Regions from separate parts of the Streptomyces sp. NPDC006879 genome, predicted to be linked through region 1. Evidence: riboswitches for the same ligand, from Rfam matches in the RefSeq annotation. Region 1 holds a riboswitch; the other holds the start of a gene.
What was found. A riboswitch is a leader RNA that binds a small molecule or an ion and turns the genes downstream of it on or off. The one in region 1 is predicted to bind S-adenosylmethionine.
Positions count from the first base shown of each region.

Region 2: linked by a shared signal. The riboswitch ahead of thrC (threonine synthase) and the one ahead of ACFYMC_RS18945 (aminotransferase class V-fold PLP-dependent enzyme) in region 1 are both predicted to bind S-adenosylmethionine.

Region 1 is NZ_JBIAGC010000024.1:62,709-71,123, reverse strand. Features, by position in the region: gene ACFYMC_RS18975 (NlpC/P60 family protein) at 1-333, opposite strand, end outside; gene ACFYMC_RS18970 (NlpC/P60 family protein) at 813-1,844, opposite strand; gene ACFYMC_RS18965 (NYN domain-containing protein) at 2,089-3,453, opposite strand; gene ACFYMC_RS18960 (hypothetical protein) at 3,493-3,732, opposite strand; gene ACFYMC_RS18955 (rhomboid family intramembrane serine protease) at 3,902-4,612, shown strand; gene ACFYMC_RS18950 (Lrp/AsnC family transcriptional regulator) at 4,609-4,890, shown strand; gene ACFYMC_RS18945 (aminotransferase class V-fold PLP-dependent enzyme) at 4,934-6,316, opposite strand; SAM riboswitch class IV at 6,516-6,632, opposite strand; gene trpD (anthranilate phosphoribosyltransferase) at 6,777-7,841, opposite strand; gene ACFYMC_RS18935 (cytochrome bc complex cytochrome b subunit) at 7,985-8,415, opposite strand, start outside.
Region 2 is NZ_JBIAGC010000011.1:57,657-66,071, forward strand. Features, by position in the region: gene otsB (trehalose-phosphatase) at 1-611, shown strand, start outside; gene ACFYMC_RS11640 (trehalose-6-phosphate synthase) at 682-2,088, opposite strand; gene ACFYMC_RS11645 (glucosyl-3-phosphoglycerate synthase) at 2,164-3,159, opposite strand; SAM riboswitch class I at 3,342-3,493, shown strand; gene thrC (threonine synthase) at 3,511-4,800, shown strand; gene ACFYMC_RS11655 (MoaD/ThiS family protein) at 4,835-5,113, shown strand; gene ACFYMC_RS11660 (cold-shock protein) at 5,498-5,701, shown strand; gene groL (chaperonin GroEL) at 6,047-7,672, shown strand; gene ACFYMC_RS11670 (hypothetical protein) at 8,210-8,350, shown strand.

The DNA of each region.
Region 1 (8,415 bases):
GCGGTACTGGGCTCCCGCGTACCCACCGAGTACTCCGCGCATGGTGTTGACGTCCTGTTGGGTGCGGGCCACCGCGTCCTGAAGGGATCCCATTTGCCCGCGGAGCTCCTTCGCCCGCTCCCCGGCCTCGTTGTAAGCCTCGGTCGCCCGTTCCGCCTCGGTGAACAGCCGGTCGACGCGGGCCCGGGCGCCGCCTTCGGGAGTGGTGGGCTCAGCGAGTGCCGGTCCGGCGGAGATGGCCGCCGCGGCGGTCGCGACCGCCGCGGCGGATAGGACGGTGACCCGGGTGCTCCGGTCGGGGCCCGACGGCACGGACCTGCGATGGGACGCCACAGAAGACCGACTCCCTTCCGCTGCGCGGCCGGTGCCGCCCTGGTGGGCGGACGAGTGCCGGGTGCCGCGCGGGCAGACAGTAGCCGCGCGGCCACGCCCCCACCAACGACCGCGGACCGGGCGCCGGGCTCCACCCCGCCCTGGGGCGCAGGTCATGGGCACGAGAGGGCGACAGCCATGCGCATCGGAATTCGCCCGGATGGGCGGCTCCGGAGCGTCGCACGGGCCTGCCGCCCGGGGAACGTCGGTTGGTCGCGGGCCGCCGTGGTCCACGGAGGTACCGCCCGTGCTCAGGAACAGGGCCCGGGGCAGGTGAGGGAAGGCGCGTCGTACGTACGGGGCCCACCGAAGGGCGGTCCGCTTCCGGGGCGGACCGGGAACACCTCGGCCGACGTCATCAAGGGGACGTCGGCCGGTGCGTCATCGCCGGCACCGTCACGGACACAGCTGGCGGCGTTCGCCCGGAGGCGGAGGCGGAATCAGATGCGGACGCCGAACTGGAAGGGCATGTTGTTCATCGACTCGTACTTCACGCCGCCGCGCGGGTTGGAGGCGTGCAGGGTCATGCCGTTGCCGGCGTACAGACCCACGTGGTGCAGGTCGCCGTAGAAGAAGACGAGGTCGCCCGGCTGGAGCTGGCTGCGGCCGATCCGAACACCGTCGTTGACCTGGGTGAAGGTGGTGCGGGAGATGGAGACACCGGCCTGCTTGTAAGCCCACTGTGTCAGGCCCGAGCAGTCGAAGGAGTTGGGGCCCGTGCCTGCGGGGACGTAGGCGGACCCCAGCTTGGTCTGGGCAGCCGCGAGGGCCGCGCCGGCCCGGCCGGAGGGCTTGACCTTGCCGAGGTCGGGGCTGCGGTCGCCACCGCCCGAGCGGTTGGCCCGCTCGTTCTCCTCTTCCCGGAGCTTCGCCTTCTCCGCGGCGGTCAGGGAGTTGAGGAGCCGTTGGGCTTCGGCGAGCTTGGCCTGGACATCGGCCTTCTTCTCGCTGAGTACCTTGCGGGTCTCCGAGAGGTCCTTGAGCTTGCCCGCGGCCTCTTGGCGCTGCTGCGCGAGAGCGCGCTGCTTGGCCTGGATCTTCTGGACGGCCTCCAGCTGCTTCCCGCTCAACTGGTCGAGCGAGGCGGCCTTGTCGAGGTACTCGTCGGGATCGGCGGAGAGGAAGAGCTGCACGGACTCGTCGAAGGCGCCGCTGCGGTACTGGGCACTCGCTATCTGGCCCAGACCCGCGCGCAGTTCGTTGAGCTCGGCCTGTCCGCGGGCCACGGAGTCCTGGAGGTTGCTGATCTGCTCCTCCAGCTTCTCCTGGTTCTCCTTGGCGCCGTTGGCCTTCTCCGTCGCCTGCTCCGCCTGGTCGTAGAGGGCGTCGACCTTGGCCTTGACCTCGCTCTTGGTCGGCTTGGGGTCGGCGTGCGCGGCCTGGGAGGTAAGGGCCACGGCTGCCGCCGCGGTCGCGGTGAGTACGGTCACGCGCGCACGGTTCGGCTGCTTGGGTCGACGGTGGGACGCCACGGAGGCGAGCTCCTCTTCCTAGAGCCGCCGATCGAACGCAGACTCGGCGGACCTTCGCCTGACACTCCGAATGAGCGATCAACCGCACGAAGGTTTGGGTCCAGACCCTAGTGACCGATCTGTGATCAGTTCAAATCCTGCCGGGAAAAAAGTGGCTCCTGGGCATCGATCTTTACCAACATCACACAGGGGGTAGCTACGAGTTGACCCTACGTTCCGGCAATTCGGGCATTACGTACAGCAGTTACGAGACACGCGAAAGCCGCTTCAGTAGCAGGACCGAAGCAACCGGACGAGCCCCTGCCTTGGCCACTCCGTCCGCGACTTCCCGGTCGGCGGAGACCACCACCACCGGTCGCCCAGGCGGCTCGGCGCGCACGAGTTGACGGATCAACTCGTCCGCGGTGACCCCCGGCTTGGAGAAGAGCACGCGCACCCCGCGCGGCGGCGCGAGGAGCACCGGCGCCGCGAGCTCCGCGCCATCGAAGACACAGGTCATCTCGGCACCGGTCTGCGCGGCGAGCATGGAGAGCCCCCCCAACAAGCGCAGCCGCTGCTGTTCGAGCGGCATCGTCGGATAGCCGGTCTTGGTGACGTTGTAGCCGTCCACCACCAGATGCGCCTGGGGCAGCGCCAACAACTGGTCGAGCAGCGCGGGATCGGTCTCCGAGAGCGCTCGGGCCGCGATGTCCTTCGGCGTCATCCGCCCCGGCTCCACCGCGTCCACCAGATCCGCCGGGCGGACCGAGGCCGGAGGCAGGGCGAGCTCGCGCCGCAGCCCCTGGGCCGACTCAAGGACGGTGTCCAACAGCAGCCGCAGACGCATGTCCTCCGTACTGCGCCCTTCGCGCACGGCCCGTCGGCCGGCTTCGACCGCGGCCTCGGCTTCGTGCAGTTTGGACTTCAGACGCCGACTCTCGCTCTCCGCCGTGGCCACCTGAGTGGCGGCCTCATGCCGGATCCCGTCGATCTGCACGGTCAGCTTGCGCAGGGCCGCTTCGCCCCGCTTGATGTCGCTTTGCGCACTACGCAGCTTGCGCTGAAGCGATTCGGCTTCCTTGCGGGCGGCCTCCAGTTCGTGGCGCAGGCGTTCGGTATCCAGCCTCGTCTGCTCACGAGCCTGAGCGAGTTCGGCACGCAGGCGGTCGAGTTCCCGCCGGTTCTCCTCGTCGGCCCGCTCGGCGTCAGCACGCTGGGCCTCCTCGCCCGCCGCCGCGACCAGCTTCACCCAGCCGACCGGGCGCAGGACGTACGCGGCGGCGGCCACGTCCAGGGGATCGGCGGCGGCCGGTGGCGCGCCCGCCTCCAAGGCGGCGGCCAGTTCCGGCTGCGCCTGCGTCAGCTTCTCGCCGATACGAGCCCGGAAGGCCGGATCGCTCTCCAAGGCCGCTGCCATCGCGTTCCCGGCGAACTTGGCCCGCCGGGTCGGGGTGAACCGGGCGTACTGCCGCAACTGGGTGGGCAGATCGCCGACCACCAACGCACCGAAGGCGTCCGAGACCAGCGCGACGACCCGGCGCCGCACACCGTCCGGCAGCGGGCGGTCGAGCACTTCCGCGGCGCGGTCGGCCGCACCGGCCGACTCAGCGCCACTCGTGGGCTCCACCATCGCTCACCCCACTACCGTCCTTGAAAGGGGGCGACTCCCTCAGGAGCCGGCACCCGGCCTGTCTACGAGCTCGATCTGGTCCACCGCGTTGCACCAGCGGCACCGGACCGATTCGATGTTCTCACTGACGACCTCGCGCTCCTCGACCTTGGGATCCCCGGCCAGGTCCAAATGGACGTACTCGACGACCTTCGAGGAACGCGTGACATCGAAGCGGGTGAGGTTGCCGCACAGGGTGCAGCGCCACCGAGTGGTGGCGGTCGGCAGGGGAACCGTCATCGCGTCCGCGTCTCCTTAGCGTTTCGCTTACGTACTGAACGTAACCCTACGGCGTGTTAGTAGCCCGGGTGGAGCACGGTCCGGCATCGGAGGTGGGGGGCGGACAGGCGTGCGAGGCCCGGCGGGGCGAACTGTTCCCGTCCGTGCCGTTACGCCATGCTCTATGCCCATGACCGTACGGTGGGGGGCCACCAAGGGCCCCTGGGTGACCTGTGCCCTGATTGCCTCCTGCTGCCTCGTCTTCCTCATCGGGCCCGTCTCCGGCCTGAACCCCGTGTACGGCAGCGGAGAACAGCTGCTGGCCGCGCAGACGGAGTACTTCCGCCACTGGGGGGTGGTCCCCGACGAACTCTTCTCCGGCTCGCCAAGGGCCGCCCTCACTCCGCTGACCGCCCTGTTCGTACACGGAAACTGGCTGCACCTGCTGGGCAACATGCTGTTCCTGTACGTCTTCGGCACCATGACGGAAGAGCGGCTCGGCCGAGCCGAGTTCGCCCTCTTCTACCTGGCCGGCGGCTACCTAGCCCTGATCGCCTACGCCGCCGCCCACGCCGACTCCCCACAGACACTGGTGGGGGCCTCCGGTTCCATCTCGGGAGTGCTCGGCGCCTTCCTGTGCCTCTTCCCCAAGGCCAGGGTGACCACTTTGCTGCCCTTCCTGCTCTTCCTCCCGCTGCGCCTGCCCGCCTGGATCGTCCTGGTGTTCTGGTTCGCCGTGCAGTGGGTGGCCGCACACCGCCAGATGGACGGCCCCGGGGTCGCCTACCTGGCCCACCTGGTGGGGTTCTCGCTCGGCTTCCTCTACGCCTGGGGACGTTTCCGGCATGCGGCTAGAGTGAGGGCCCCAGCCACGGCGACCGAGGGAGACAGCCAGCCGTGATCACCGCGATCGTCCTCATCAAGACCAGCGTGGACCGCATCCCCGAGATCGCCGAGTCGATCGCCGCGCTGGAGAACGTCAGCGAGGTGTACTCCGTCACCGGCACCTACGACCTGATCGCCCTGGTACGGGTGGCCCGCCATGACGACCTGGCCGACATCATCCCGGGCCGGATCAGCAAGATCCCCGGTGTCGAGGTGACCGACACCCACGTCGCCTTCCGCACCTACTCCCAGCACGACCTCGAAGCCGCCTTCGCAATCGGACTGGACGCCTGAGCCGCCACCTGCTCGGGTCCCGGCACGGGCGACGGACCTCGGCTCACAGCTCCGGTACGCAGCGGCCTGCCTCGGTCCGGTAGCGCCACCGGGCTCCGTCCCTGACCAGCGAGGCGACGGCCCCCACGAAGCGCTCGATGTGCTCGTCCGGGGTACCGGCCCCGAAGCTGACCCGGATGGCGTTCAACGGGCGGTCAGCGGAGTTGGCGGCGCCGCCACCGCACTCACCGGGCTGGTGCTCGTCACCGCCCACCAGCGTGCGCACCAACGGATGGGCACAGAAGAGGCCGTCCCGGACCCCGATCCCGTACTCCGCGGAGAGCGCGGCGGCGAAGTGCGAGCTGTTCCAGCCCTCCACCAAGAAGGAGAGCACTCCCACCCTGGGCGCGTCATCGCCGAACAGCGAAAGCACCCGCACCTGGGGAACCTGTGCAAGGCCGGCCCTCACCCGGGCGAGAAGAGCCTGCTCGCGGGCGACGAGTCCGTCGAAGCCTGCCTCCGTCAGAGCCCGACAGGCGGAGGCGATGGCGTAGACGCCGACCACGTTGGGTGAGCCTGCCTCGTGCCGCGCCGCACCCGTGTGCCATTGCACCTGCACCGTTCCGTCCTCGGCACGCGCCACCGTCCGGGAGGCGCCACCGCCCGCAAGGTACGGCTCGGCCCGCTGGAGCCAATCGGACCGCCCGGCCAACACGCCGGACCCGAAGGGCGCGTAGAGCTTGTGCCCGGAGAAGGCCACCCAGTCCACGTCCAGTTCACGGACGGACACCGGGTGGTGCGGGGCCAACTGCGCGGCGTCCAGCACGATCCGGGCCCCGTGGGCGTGCGCGGCGGCGGCCAGTTCCGCGACCGGCCAGAGCTCCCCGGTGACGTTGGAAGCTCCTGTGACGCACACCAGCGCCGGACCGTGGGGGTCGCGGTCGGCCAACGCCGACTCCAGCGCCGCGACCGCGGCGGCCGGGCTGTGCGGGGCGTCGAGCCAGGTCACCGGGGAGTCGCGCCACGGCAGGAGGGAGGCGTGGTGCTCGGTTTCGAAGACGAACACCTGGCAGTCGGCGGGGAGGGCGGCAGCCAGCAGGTTCAGTGAGTCGGTGGTCGAGCGGGTGAAGACGACCTGGTCTTCGGGGCGGCAGTCGAGGAACTCGGCTACGGTCCGCCGGCTGGCCTCGAAGAGGTCCGTGGAAAGTTGGGAGAGGTACCCGGCCCCGCGGTGCACGCTGCCGTAGTACGGGGCGTAGGCGGCGACGTCTTCCCAGACCCGCTGGAGAGCCGGGGCGCTGGCGGCGTAGTCGAGGGCGGCGTAGCCCACCTCTCCGCCGGTGACCAGGGGGACGCTGACCTCGCTACCGAGGACGGGCAGCGGTGCGGCGTGGTCGGCGGGGGCGCGACACGCGGTGTGGGCTTCGGCGTACAGGTGTGCGGACATGGTGGTATCTCCCGGCAGAACAGGCGAAGGCTTCAGGAAGGTCCCGGACGCACCGCGCGCGAGCGCCTGGTGTCACGGGAGTCGTCTCAACACCCGCAGGAGTTCCGGGTGGAGGTGAAGAAGGGGCGTGATCGCCCTATCGCATTCGCTGGTGCACGAAAAAGCTCCTCGACGGACCAGGACCCCTGGTGGTTCGAGGGGTCCGCGCTTGCCGTGGACCTCGCTGCCCACAGCCCGGTCATCACCCGGGGCACCCCGCCACGGACGGAGGGTTGCCGGACAGCAAGCCGGGGCCTGAACGCTGTCACTCGTGACCTGATCAGCATCCTGCCATACGCGCGGAGAACTTCGAGCCCCGGTCCGCCATGCGGACCGGGGCTCGAAGGACGCCCCTGCGCCTTGCGAGGATCCGCAACTGACACCGCGCGCTGCTTTTCACGGGCGGAACGCGGCAGCGCCCTCAGGTGTTGCTGGCGGCCACCCAGCGTTCAAGAGCCGCCCGGGCCGAACCGGAGTCGATGGATCGGGCGGCCCGGTCGATGCCTGCGGCGATCTGCTCGGTGAGCCCACCCTCGCCCGGCTCCAGTGCCACCAGCGCGGCTGCGGAGTTCAGCAGGACCGCATCGCGCACCGGCCCCCGCTCCCCGGCCAGCAGTCGCCGTGCCACGTCCGCGTTGTACGAGGCGTCCGCGCCCCTCAGGTCCTCGACGGGCACCAGATCGATGCCGACCTCACGCGGGTCGAAGGAGTGCTCCTCCACTCGGCCCCCGCGCACCCACCACACCTTCGACGTGGCCGTGGTGGTGAGTTCGTCCAGGCCGTCGTCGCCGCGGAACACCAGGGCGGAGGAACCGCGTTCGGCAAGGACCCCGGCGACGATCGGGGCCATCCGCGCGTCGGCGACGCCGGTGGCCTGGGCCCTGACGCGGGCCGGGTTGGTCAGCGGGCCGAGGAAGTTGAAGGTGGTGCGGATGCCCAGCTCACGCCGGGCCGGGGCAACGTGCCGCAGGGCGGGGTGGAACTTCACCGCGAAGCAGAAGGTGATGCCCGCCTCCTCGGCGACCTCCGCCACCCGGGAAGGCGCCAGGTCCAGGTTGACTCCGAGCTTCTCCAGGACGTCGGAGGCCCCGCTGGCTGAGGAGGCTGCCCGGTTGCCGTGCTTGACGACCTTGGCTCCGGTGCCGGCCACCACGATGGCCGACATGGTGGAGATGTTGACGGTCTTGGCGCCGTCCCCGCCGGTACCGACGATGTCGACGCTCCGGCCGGGCACGTCGATCAGGTTGGCGTGGGCGTACATCGTGCGCACCAGGCCGTTGATCTCCGCCACCGTCTCGCCCTTGGCGCGCAGCGCGACCGCGAAGCCAGCGATCTGTGCGTCGGTGGCCTGCCCCCGCATGATCTGGTCCATGGCCCAGGCGGTGTCGTCGGCGGTCAGGTCGCAACCGCTGAGCAGGGCGTCGAGGACGGCCGGCCAGGCGCGGGCCGCCACGCTGTCGCCGCCGGCCGGGGTCGCAACGTTCATGGTCCGCTCCTGATGGTCCACTGTCGAAAAGGGAAGGGCTTCAGCCTATCCAGCCGGCTGGGACGGCAAAGAGCCCCGTCCAGCGTGTGGACGGGGCTCTTGCCGTGGCGACCTATGGCCGGAAGGACCGGCCGGGGTGGGGATCAGTGGTGGCCGTGGCCGCTCTGGATCTCCCGGTACTCCTCGGCCGAAGGCTTCGGAATCTGCTGGTCCGAGCCGAAGTAGCCCTTGCTGAGCCTGGCCCGGAGCTTCTCCTTCAGCGGGACCTTGCGCTCGACTCCGTTCTCGTCGACCGTCGGGCCGATTTCGATCGGCTGGTACTGCTCGTGCGCGGTGAGGGTGTGGAGCTGGCCCTGCGAGAGCGGCTCGTGGACCTCGACGAACTCACCGTGCGGGAGCCGCTTGATGATGCCCGTCTCGCGACCGTGCAGCACCTTCTCACGGTCCCGGCGCTGGAGGCCCAGGCAGATCCGCTTGGTGATCAGGAAGGTGATCACCGGGGCGACGAAGAAGCCGATCCGGCAGAACCAGGTAATGCTGTTGATCGACAGGTGCAGGTACTGGGCGAACATGT
Region 2 (8,415 bases), on a different contig from region 1:
GGTACGGCGGCTTCGCCGGTGTCCCCGGCCTGGAGCACCTGGTCGTCCTCGGGCACTACGGAGCGGAACGATGGGATGCGGTGAGCGGCATCGTCTCGGCGCCCTCCGAGCATCCCGGGGTGGCGGCGGTCCGTGCTGAACTCCCCGGATTCCTCGACGAGATCGGGGCCTGGCGGGGAACCTGGATCGAGGAGAAGGGGCGCGCGGTCGCGGTGCACACGCGGCGGGCCGCCGAGCCCATGGCGGCCTTCGAGGCGCTGCGCGGCCCGTTGGCCGACCTCGCGGAGCGGCACGGCCTGATCGTGGAGCCCGGCCGGGCCGTGCTGGAGCTCCGGCCACCGGGGACCGACAAGGGCGTGGCCCTGCGCGACTACCTCGCCCACGCGGGAGCCTCCGCGGTTCTCTACGCCGGTGACGACCTCGGTGACCTCGCTGCCTTCGCCGAGGTGGAGAAGCGCCGCACGGAGGGGCAGCCGGGCCTGTTGGTGTGCAGCGGCAGCACGGAGGTCACCGAGCTCTCCGACCGTGCGGACCTGACCCTCAACGGTCCCGCACAGGTGGTCGCCTTCCTGACCGCGCTCGCCGACCGGCTGCCCGCGCCCACGGACTGAGCCGGGGCGGCGCGCCCGTGCGGCCGTCCGCGCGGGGTAGGGAGCCCGTCCGTCCCCGCCCGGAGGGGCTTTAGTCCTGCCACAGGGCAGTCAGCTGCTCCTCGAACCAGCGCCGCGGCGGCATGGCGGTAGCCGCCGCGGCGAGGCGTTTGGTGCGGACGGTGCGTTCGGCCGGTGGCATGGTCAGTGCCTCGTGTAGGGCGCGGGCGGTCTCGGAGACGTCATAGGGGTTGACGCAGATCGCGTCCTCGCCGAGTTCCGCGTAGGCCCCGGCCTCGCGTGACAGCACCAGCGCCACACCGGCGTCGGAGAGGACCGGCATCTCCTTGGCGACGAGGTTCATGCCGTCCCGGACGGGGTTGATCAGGGCCACGTCCGCCAGGCGGTAGGCGGCCAGGGAGCGCGGGAAGTCGTCCTTGACGTAGAGGACGACCGGGCGCCAGCTCCCGGTGGCGTACTCCTCGTTGATCTCCTCGGCGAGCTGGGACACGGCGGCGGTGTACGAGCGGTAGGAGGCCAGGTCCTGCCGGGAGGGGTAGGCGAAGGCGAGGTGGACGACCCTTCCGTGCCATTCCGGCCGGGTGGCGAGCAGTTCGCGGTAGGCGAGCAGACCCCGCAGGATGTTCTTGCTCAGTTCGGTGCGGTCCACCCGCACGATGGTCTTGCGGTCCCGGTCTCCTATGGCTTCGCGCAGTTCCGTCAACCGCTCCTCGACCACTGGGCGGCGGCCGAGTGCGCGCAGGTCCTCGGCCTCCACGCCCAGCGGGTGGGCGGCCACGCGCGGGGCGGCGGATCCGGTGTGCCCGTAGCGTTCGGCGCAGGTGGTGAACGCCTCGGCCCAGGCGGCGGTGTGGAAGCCGAGGTGGTCCGCGCCCAGCATGCCGTCCAGGAGTTCGGAGCGGATGTCGGCGGGCAGCATGCCGAAGTAGTCCGGCGGGGCCCAGGGAGTGTGGGTGAAGTGGGCGATCCGCACGTCCGGGCGGAGCTGGCGGAGCATGCCGGGGGCCAGCGCCAGGTGGTAGTCCTGGATCAGCACCCGGGCGCCCTCGCCGGCCGATTCGGCCAGTGCGGTGGCGAAGGCGGTGTTGTAGGCGCGGAAGGACTCCCAGTGGCGACGAAAGGCGGCATCGAACACTGGTTCTAGCGGAATCTGGTAGAGGGTGTGGTGGGTGAACCACAGCACCGAGTTGGCGATCTGGTTGTAGGCCTCGGAGTACACCGTGGGATCGATGTCCAGCATCCGGACCCCGGGTTCGAGCACGTCCCGCCGCACCGCTTCCCGGTCGCCTTCGCTGAGCGCCGCACACACCCACAGTGCCCCTGGGTGCTGGCCGAGCGCGTCGGACAGGCCCGAGACGAGTCCGCCGCCGCCCCGGCGGGAGTCCAGGCCTCCGTCGGACGCGAGATGGTAGGAGAGCGGGCCGCGGTTCGACGCGACGAGCACCTGATGGTTTTCCTGGGCGTCCTGGGTAGCCATGCCGCGAACCTATCCGTCGGGCGAGCGGTCAAACGTACGGTCGGTTTCCCTGGCGGGAGTCCTACGCTACCGGGCTCAGCGACACCGTTCCCCTTGAGGCCGGGGCGGCGGCGGTACGGGCCGGCGCCTCCTGCCGTACTCCTCGATCTCCCGCATCGGCGGGCGTTCCTCGGTGTCCACCGCGTGGGTGCGCGGGACGAAGCCCGCTTCGGCGCGCTCGAACTGGGTCAGCACCGGGCGTACCAGGTGGGCGCGGGCCAGCCGAAGCTGCGCGGTGCGGTAGATGGCCGCGGCCATCCGGCCCAGCGCCTGACCGTCCTGGTGGCGGTGCACCCGCACCCCCACGTCGACCTGGGCGAGCGCATCGAGGCCGACCACGTCCAAGGCATCGATCAGGAGCCCGAGTTCGACGCCGTAGCCGACGGGGAACGGCAGCCGTTCCAGTAGTCCGCGACGTACCGCGTACTCCCCGCCGAGGGGTTGGACGAAGCCGGCCAGTCGGGGCCAGTGCAGGTTGAGCAGTGGGCGGGCGACGAGTTCGGTGACCCGGCCGCCCTGGCCGGGGGTGGTGCCCAGCGGCCGGTCGTACATCGCCTTGACGAACGCGATGTCGGGATCGGTCAACAGCGGCCCGATGGTGCCGGAGACGAAGTCTGCCGAGAAGTCCCGCAGGTCGGCGTCGACGAAGCAGATGATGTCCCCGTCGGTGACCAGCAGTGAACGCCACAGCACCTCACCCTTGCCGGGCACGGCGGGAACGCGCGGGAGGATCTCGTCGCGGTGGATCACCCGAGCGCCGGCCTTGGCGGCCACCTCGGCGGTCCGGTCGGTGGAGCCGGAGTCGATGACCAGGAGTTCGTCCACGAGAGGTACGGCCAGCCGCGGGGACTCGACCAACTCCCGGCGGATGGTCGCCACGATCGCACCGACCGTCTGTTCTTCGTTGAGCGCGGGCAGCACCACGCTGACCCGGCTGCCGGTGGCCCGTTTGGCGGCGACCAGCCGGTCGAGCGGCCGGTCGGCGGTCGCCCAGGACCGTCCGGCAAGCCAGCGCTCCACCTCTTCCAGCACGGTCCGCACGCTCCCTGGGTCGTTCGATTCGAGGATTCGATGGCCAAAACGTGATCCATCTCGCGGTTCGGACGGCTGTCTCGCCGGCCATCCCCTTCGGTTACAGTCTTGAACAACGCGGAGGGCCCTCGCATGTCGGGGTCGCTCGCGTACAAACGCCCGGGCCCGGCCCGGCGCCATACCGCTCATCCAGAGGGGCAGAGGGATACGGCCCGTTGAAGCCCCGGCAACCCTCCAGTCGGCACTCGCGATTCCGCAACATCAGCGAGGCCCCGACTAGGGAAGGTGCCAATTCCGTCTCGCGGTGCGACCTGCGCCGTGGGGAAGATGAGGAGAAAGGGCCTCGCCATCATGGCTGTACAGACCACTGTCACCCCCACCTCTGCCGGCGTCACCGTCGATCTCGGTCCCGCTGCGGCCCTCTCCTGCCGGGAGTGCGGACACCGCTTCGAACTCGGCCCGATCTTCGCCTGTGCCGAGTGTTTCGGACCGCTTGAGGTGGCCTACGAGCTGCCGGTCGGTGACCCGCAGGCGCTGCGCAGGCAGATCGAGGCCGGCCCGGACAACATCTGGCGCTATGCGCCGCTGCTGCCCGTTCCGGCGGACGTGGCCGACAAGCCCAGCCTGAATCCGGGTTTCACCAAGTTGGTCGAGGCCGACAACCTCGCCCGCGAGCTGGGCGTCACGGGCAAGCTGTACGTGAAGGACGACTCCGGCAACCCCACGCACTCCTTCAAGGACCGCGTGGTGGCGATCGCCGTCGAGGCGGCCCGAGCCTTCGGCTTCACCACCCTGTCCTGTTCCTCCACCGGCAACCTGGCCGGGGCCGTGGGCGCCGCGGCGGCCCGGGCCGGCTTCCGTTCCTGCGTGTTCATCCCGCACGACCTGGAGCAGGGCAAGGTGGTCATGGCCGCGGTGTACGGCGGTGATCTCGTCGGCATCGAAGGCAACTACGACGACGTGAACCGTTTCTGCTCCGAGCTCATCGGCGACCCGCTGGGCGAGGGCTGGGGCTTTGTGAACGTCAACCTTCGCCCGTACTACGGCGAGGGCTCCAAGACGCTGGCCTACGAGATCTGCGAGCAGCTCGGTTGGCGGCTGCCCGACCAGATCGTCATCCCGATCGCGTCCGGCTCCCAGCTCACCAAGATCGACAAGGGGCTCCAGGAACTCGTCAAGCTGGGTCTGGTCGAGGACAAGCCGTACAAGATCTTCGGAGCGCAGGCGGAGGGCTGCTCGCCCGTTGCGGCGGCATTCAAGGCCGGTCACGACGTGGTGCGTCCGCAGAAGCCGAACACCATCGCCAAGTCGCTGGCGATCGGCAACCCGGCGGACGGCCCCTACGTGCTCGACATCGCGCGCCGCACGGGTGGTTTCGTCGAGGACGTGAATGACGAACAGGTCGTCGAGGCGATCCGGCTGCTGGCGCGGACCGAGGGCATCTTCGCGGAGACCGCGGGCGGGGTGACCGTCGGTGTGACCAAGAAGCTGATCGAGGACGGCCGGCTGGACCCGTCTTTGACCACGGTGGTCCTCAACACCGGCGACGGCCTGAAGACCCTGGAGGCGGTGGCCGGCACCGGTCAGAGCGCCACCATCCGCCCGAGCCTGGACGCGTTCCGCGCCGCGGGCCTGGCCTGATTCCCCATCTCGGACACTGGAAGGCGATAAGCGCATGAGCGTCAAGGTCCGCATCCCCACCATCCTCCGCACGTACACCAAGGGCGAGGCCGAGGTTTCCGCCGAGGGCGCGAAGCTCTCCGAGGTCATCGAATCCCTGGAGAAGGACTACCCGGGCATCGCCGCACGGGTTCTCGACGATCAGGGCAAGCTGCGTCGTTTCGTGAACGTGTACGTGAACGACGATGACGTTCGGTTCGAGGGCGGCCTGGAGGCGGTCACGCCGGAGGGCGCGGGCGTCTCGATCATCCCGGCCGTGGCTGGCGGCTGCTGATTTCCTGGACCGGCATATGCCCCCTCCGCTAAAGCGGAGGGGGCAATTCTGGTTGGTCGCGCGGGATAGAGTGAGAGCGGTTCCCCTCGCTTGTTTGTGCCTGATGCATATGAACGGCTCCGAGTTTGGCCTCGGAGGGGCGACATTGGGCCAAAGGTCGTGCGCGGTATGGGGTGTTGGCGCATTTTGCCCAGCCCGACTTGCCCGGCGTTGATGTAAATTTTCCCCGCTTTTCCACATACTGGACTGTCCAGATTTCTCGTCGGATTGACCTGTTGCAGACAGCGTCCGTGCAGATACATTCAGCCGCGGTCGACGCGTTAGGTCTGACCCAGGTCCGCGAAGTGTGGACCTGCGCAAGGGCCAGTAACAGGGGAGTTAGGCATGGCTCAGGGCACCGTCAAGTGGTTCAACGCGGAGAAGGGTTACGGCTTCATCGCGGTCGACGGTGGTGCGGACGTGTTCGTCCACTACAGCGCGATCCAGATGGACGGCTACCGCACCCTTGAAGAAGGTCAGCGGGTCGAGTTCGAGATCTCGCAGGGCCAGAAGGGTCCACAGGCGGACATGGTCAAGCTCGCCGTCTGACCAGGCGCGATCGACCACGGACGTATTCACGCCGAGGGGTCCGTACCCACCATGGGTACGGACCCCTCGTGCGTGCCCGCCCTGCTCCCCTCCCGCGCCCACCTTGATCGTCTCCCGATCCGGCTCCCGATCCGCGTCCCGGCTCGCGGGAGGCGCTTGCACTCGGAGGGGGCGAGTGCTAATCATTGGCGTTAGCACTCTCCGAGTGAGAGTGACAAAAACGGGACCGGGTCGGTGAGGCTCGCGAGGCCGGGCGGGAAGGAACCGCCAAGGCGCGCAGGCCGTCCGTCGCGGGCGCTGGCGCGGTCCGGAGCAATCCACCCCTGTCCGGGAGGACCACTTCACATGGCCAAGATCATCGCGTTCGACGAGGAGGCCCGGCGCGGCCTGGAGCGCGGCATGAACCAGCTCGCCGACGCCGTCAAGGTCACCCTTGGCCCCAAGGGTCGCAACGTCGTCCTTGAGAAGAAGTGGGGCGCCCCCACGATCACCAACGATGGTGTGTCCATCGCCAAGGAGATCGAGCTGGAGGACCCGTACGAGAAGATCGGCGCCGAGCTGGTCAAGGAAGTCGCCAAGAAGACGGACGACGTCGCCGGCGACGGTACGACCACCGCCACCGTCCTCGCCCAGGCGCTCGTCCGCGAGGGCCTGCGCAACGTGGCCGCCGGCGCCAACCCGATGGCCCTCAAGCGCGGTATCGAGAAGGCCGTCGAGGCCGTCTCCGGTGCGCTGCTTGAGCAGGCGAAGGATGTCGAGACCAAGGAGCAGATCGCCTCCACGGCCTCCATCTCCGCCGCCGACACCCAGATCGGCGAGCTCATCGCCGAGGCCATGGACAAGGTCGGCAAGGAAGGCGTCATCACCGTCGAGGAGTCCCAGACCTTCGGTCTGGAGCTGGAACTCACCGAGGGCATGCGCTTCGACAAGGGCTACATCTCGGCGTACTTCGCCACCGACATGGAGCGTATGGAGGCGTCGCTCGACGACCCGTACATCCTGATCGTCAACTCCAAGGTCGGCAACGTGAAGGACCTCCTTCCGCTGCTGGAGAAGGTCATGCAGTCCGGCAAGCCGCTGCTGATCATCGCCGAGGACGTCGAGGGCGAGGCCCTGTCCACGCTCGTCGTGAACAAGATCCGTGGCACCTTCAAGTCCGTCGCCGTCAAGGCTCCGGGCTTCGGTGACCGTCGCAAGGCCATGCTGGGCGACATCGCCATCCTCACCGGCGGCACGGTCGTCTCCGAGGAGGTCGGCCTCAAGCTGGAGAACGCCGGGCTGGACCTGCTCGGCCGCGCCCGCAAGGTCGTCATCACCAAGGACGAGACCACGATCGTCGACGGCGCTGGCGACAGTGACCAGGTCGCCGGCCGGGTCAACCAGATCCGCGCCGAGATCGAGAACTCCGACTCGGACTACGACCGCGAGAAGCTCCAGGAGCGCCTGGCGAAGCTGGCCGGCGGCGTGGCCGTCATCAAGGCCGGCGCCGCGACCGAGGTGGAGCTCAAGGAGCGCAAGCACCGCATCGAGGACGCCGTCCGCAACGCCAAGGCCGCCGTCGAGGAGGGCATCGTCGCCGGTGGTGGCGTGGCCCTGCTCCAGGCGACCGCCGTCTTCGAGAAGCTCGACCTGGACGGCGACGAGGCCACCGGTGCCTCCGCCGTGAAGCTGGCCCTTGAGGCTCCGCTGAAGCAGATCGCCGTCAACGCCGGCCTTGAGGGTGGCGTCGTCGTGGAGAAGGTCCGCAACCTGACCCCGGGTTGGGGCCTGAACGCCGCGACCGGCGAGTACGTGGACCTCATCGCCGAGGGCATCATCGACCCGGCGAAGGTCACCCGCTCCGCGCTGCAGAACGCGGCGTCCATCGCCGCGCTGTTCCTCACCACCGAGGCCGTCATCGCCGACAAGCCGGAGAAGGCTGCGGCCGGTGCTCCGGGCGGCGGCATGCCGGGCGGCGACATGGACTTCTGATCCACCCGGATCAGTGGTTCAGGGCCCAGCACCCAGCCAGTTGCAACCGAGGGCGGTACCCCTGCACCAGGGGTACCGCCCTCGGGCGTGTGCGCGTCAGCGCCCGCTCGGTTCACGGCACGGCCCAGCGCTCCAGAGGGTGAGCGTGCCGCCCGGAGGACGGGTCTGGGAACTTCACCGACCGGGCCCAAGGCCTGTCCCGCGGCCCTGGCGGGCGCGCGGCGACGGCCAATGCGCCTCGCCGCTTTGTCGGATCGGCCGAACACACTGGGTAGGAAGGCGACCCTCCGCCTTGCGAGGCACCGCACCTTCCGCCGCGCGCCGATCCACCGGGTAGTGCGGTACAGCCCCTAAGGAGCGTTTTTGGTCGTGATCAAGGAATGCTGGTGAGTTCCTTGATCCGGGTCATCGCGGCGCGGGGGTGAAGGCCGGCGCGGTACCCTCGCCGCTTTGAGGCGCGTCCTGGGCGAGTACCGATCGTGATCGATCTGCGGGTTCTGTCTGCGCGGCGGGGCCTGGACGGGTAGCCCTTCTTGGGTGACGCGTACGCAACTGACGGATGTGGAATGGGAGTTCAACGGGCCGTACCTGCCGATCGGCGAGTACGGCCCGCACTCCGAGCGGCTGCGGCAGCAGTTCGAGGGCGTGATCTGGCGGTTCAGGACGGGCGGGCAGTAGCGGGAGATGCCGGTGGAGTTCGGCGCCTGGCCGACCGTCCACAACCGCTTCCGGCAGTGGCGTGA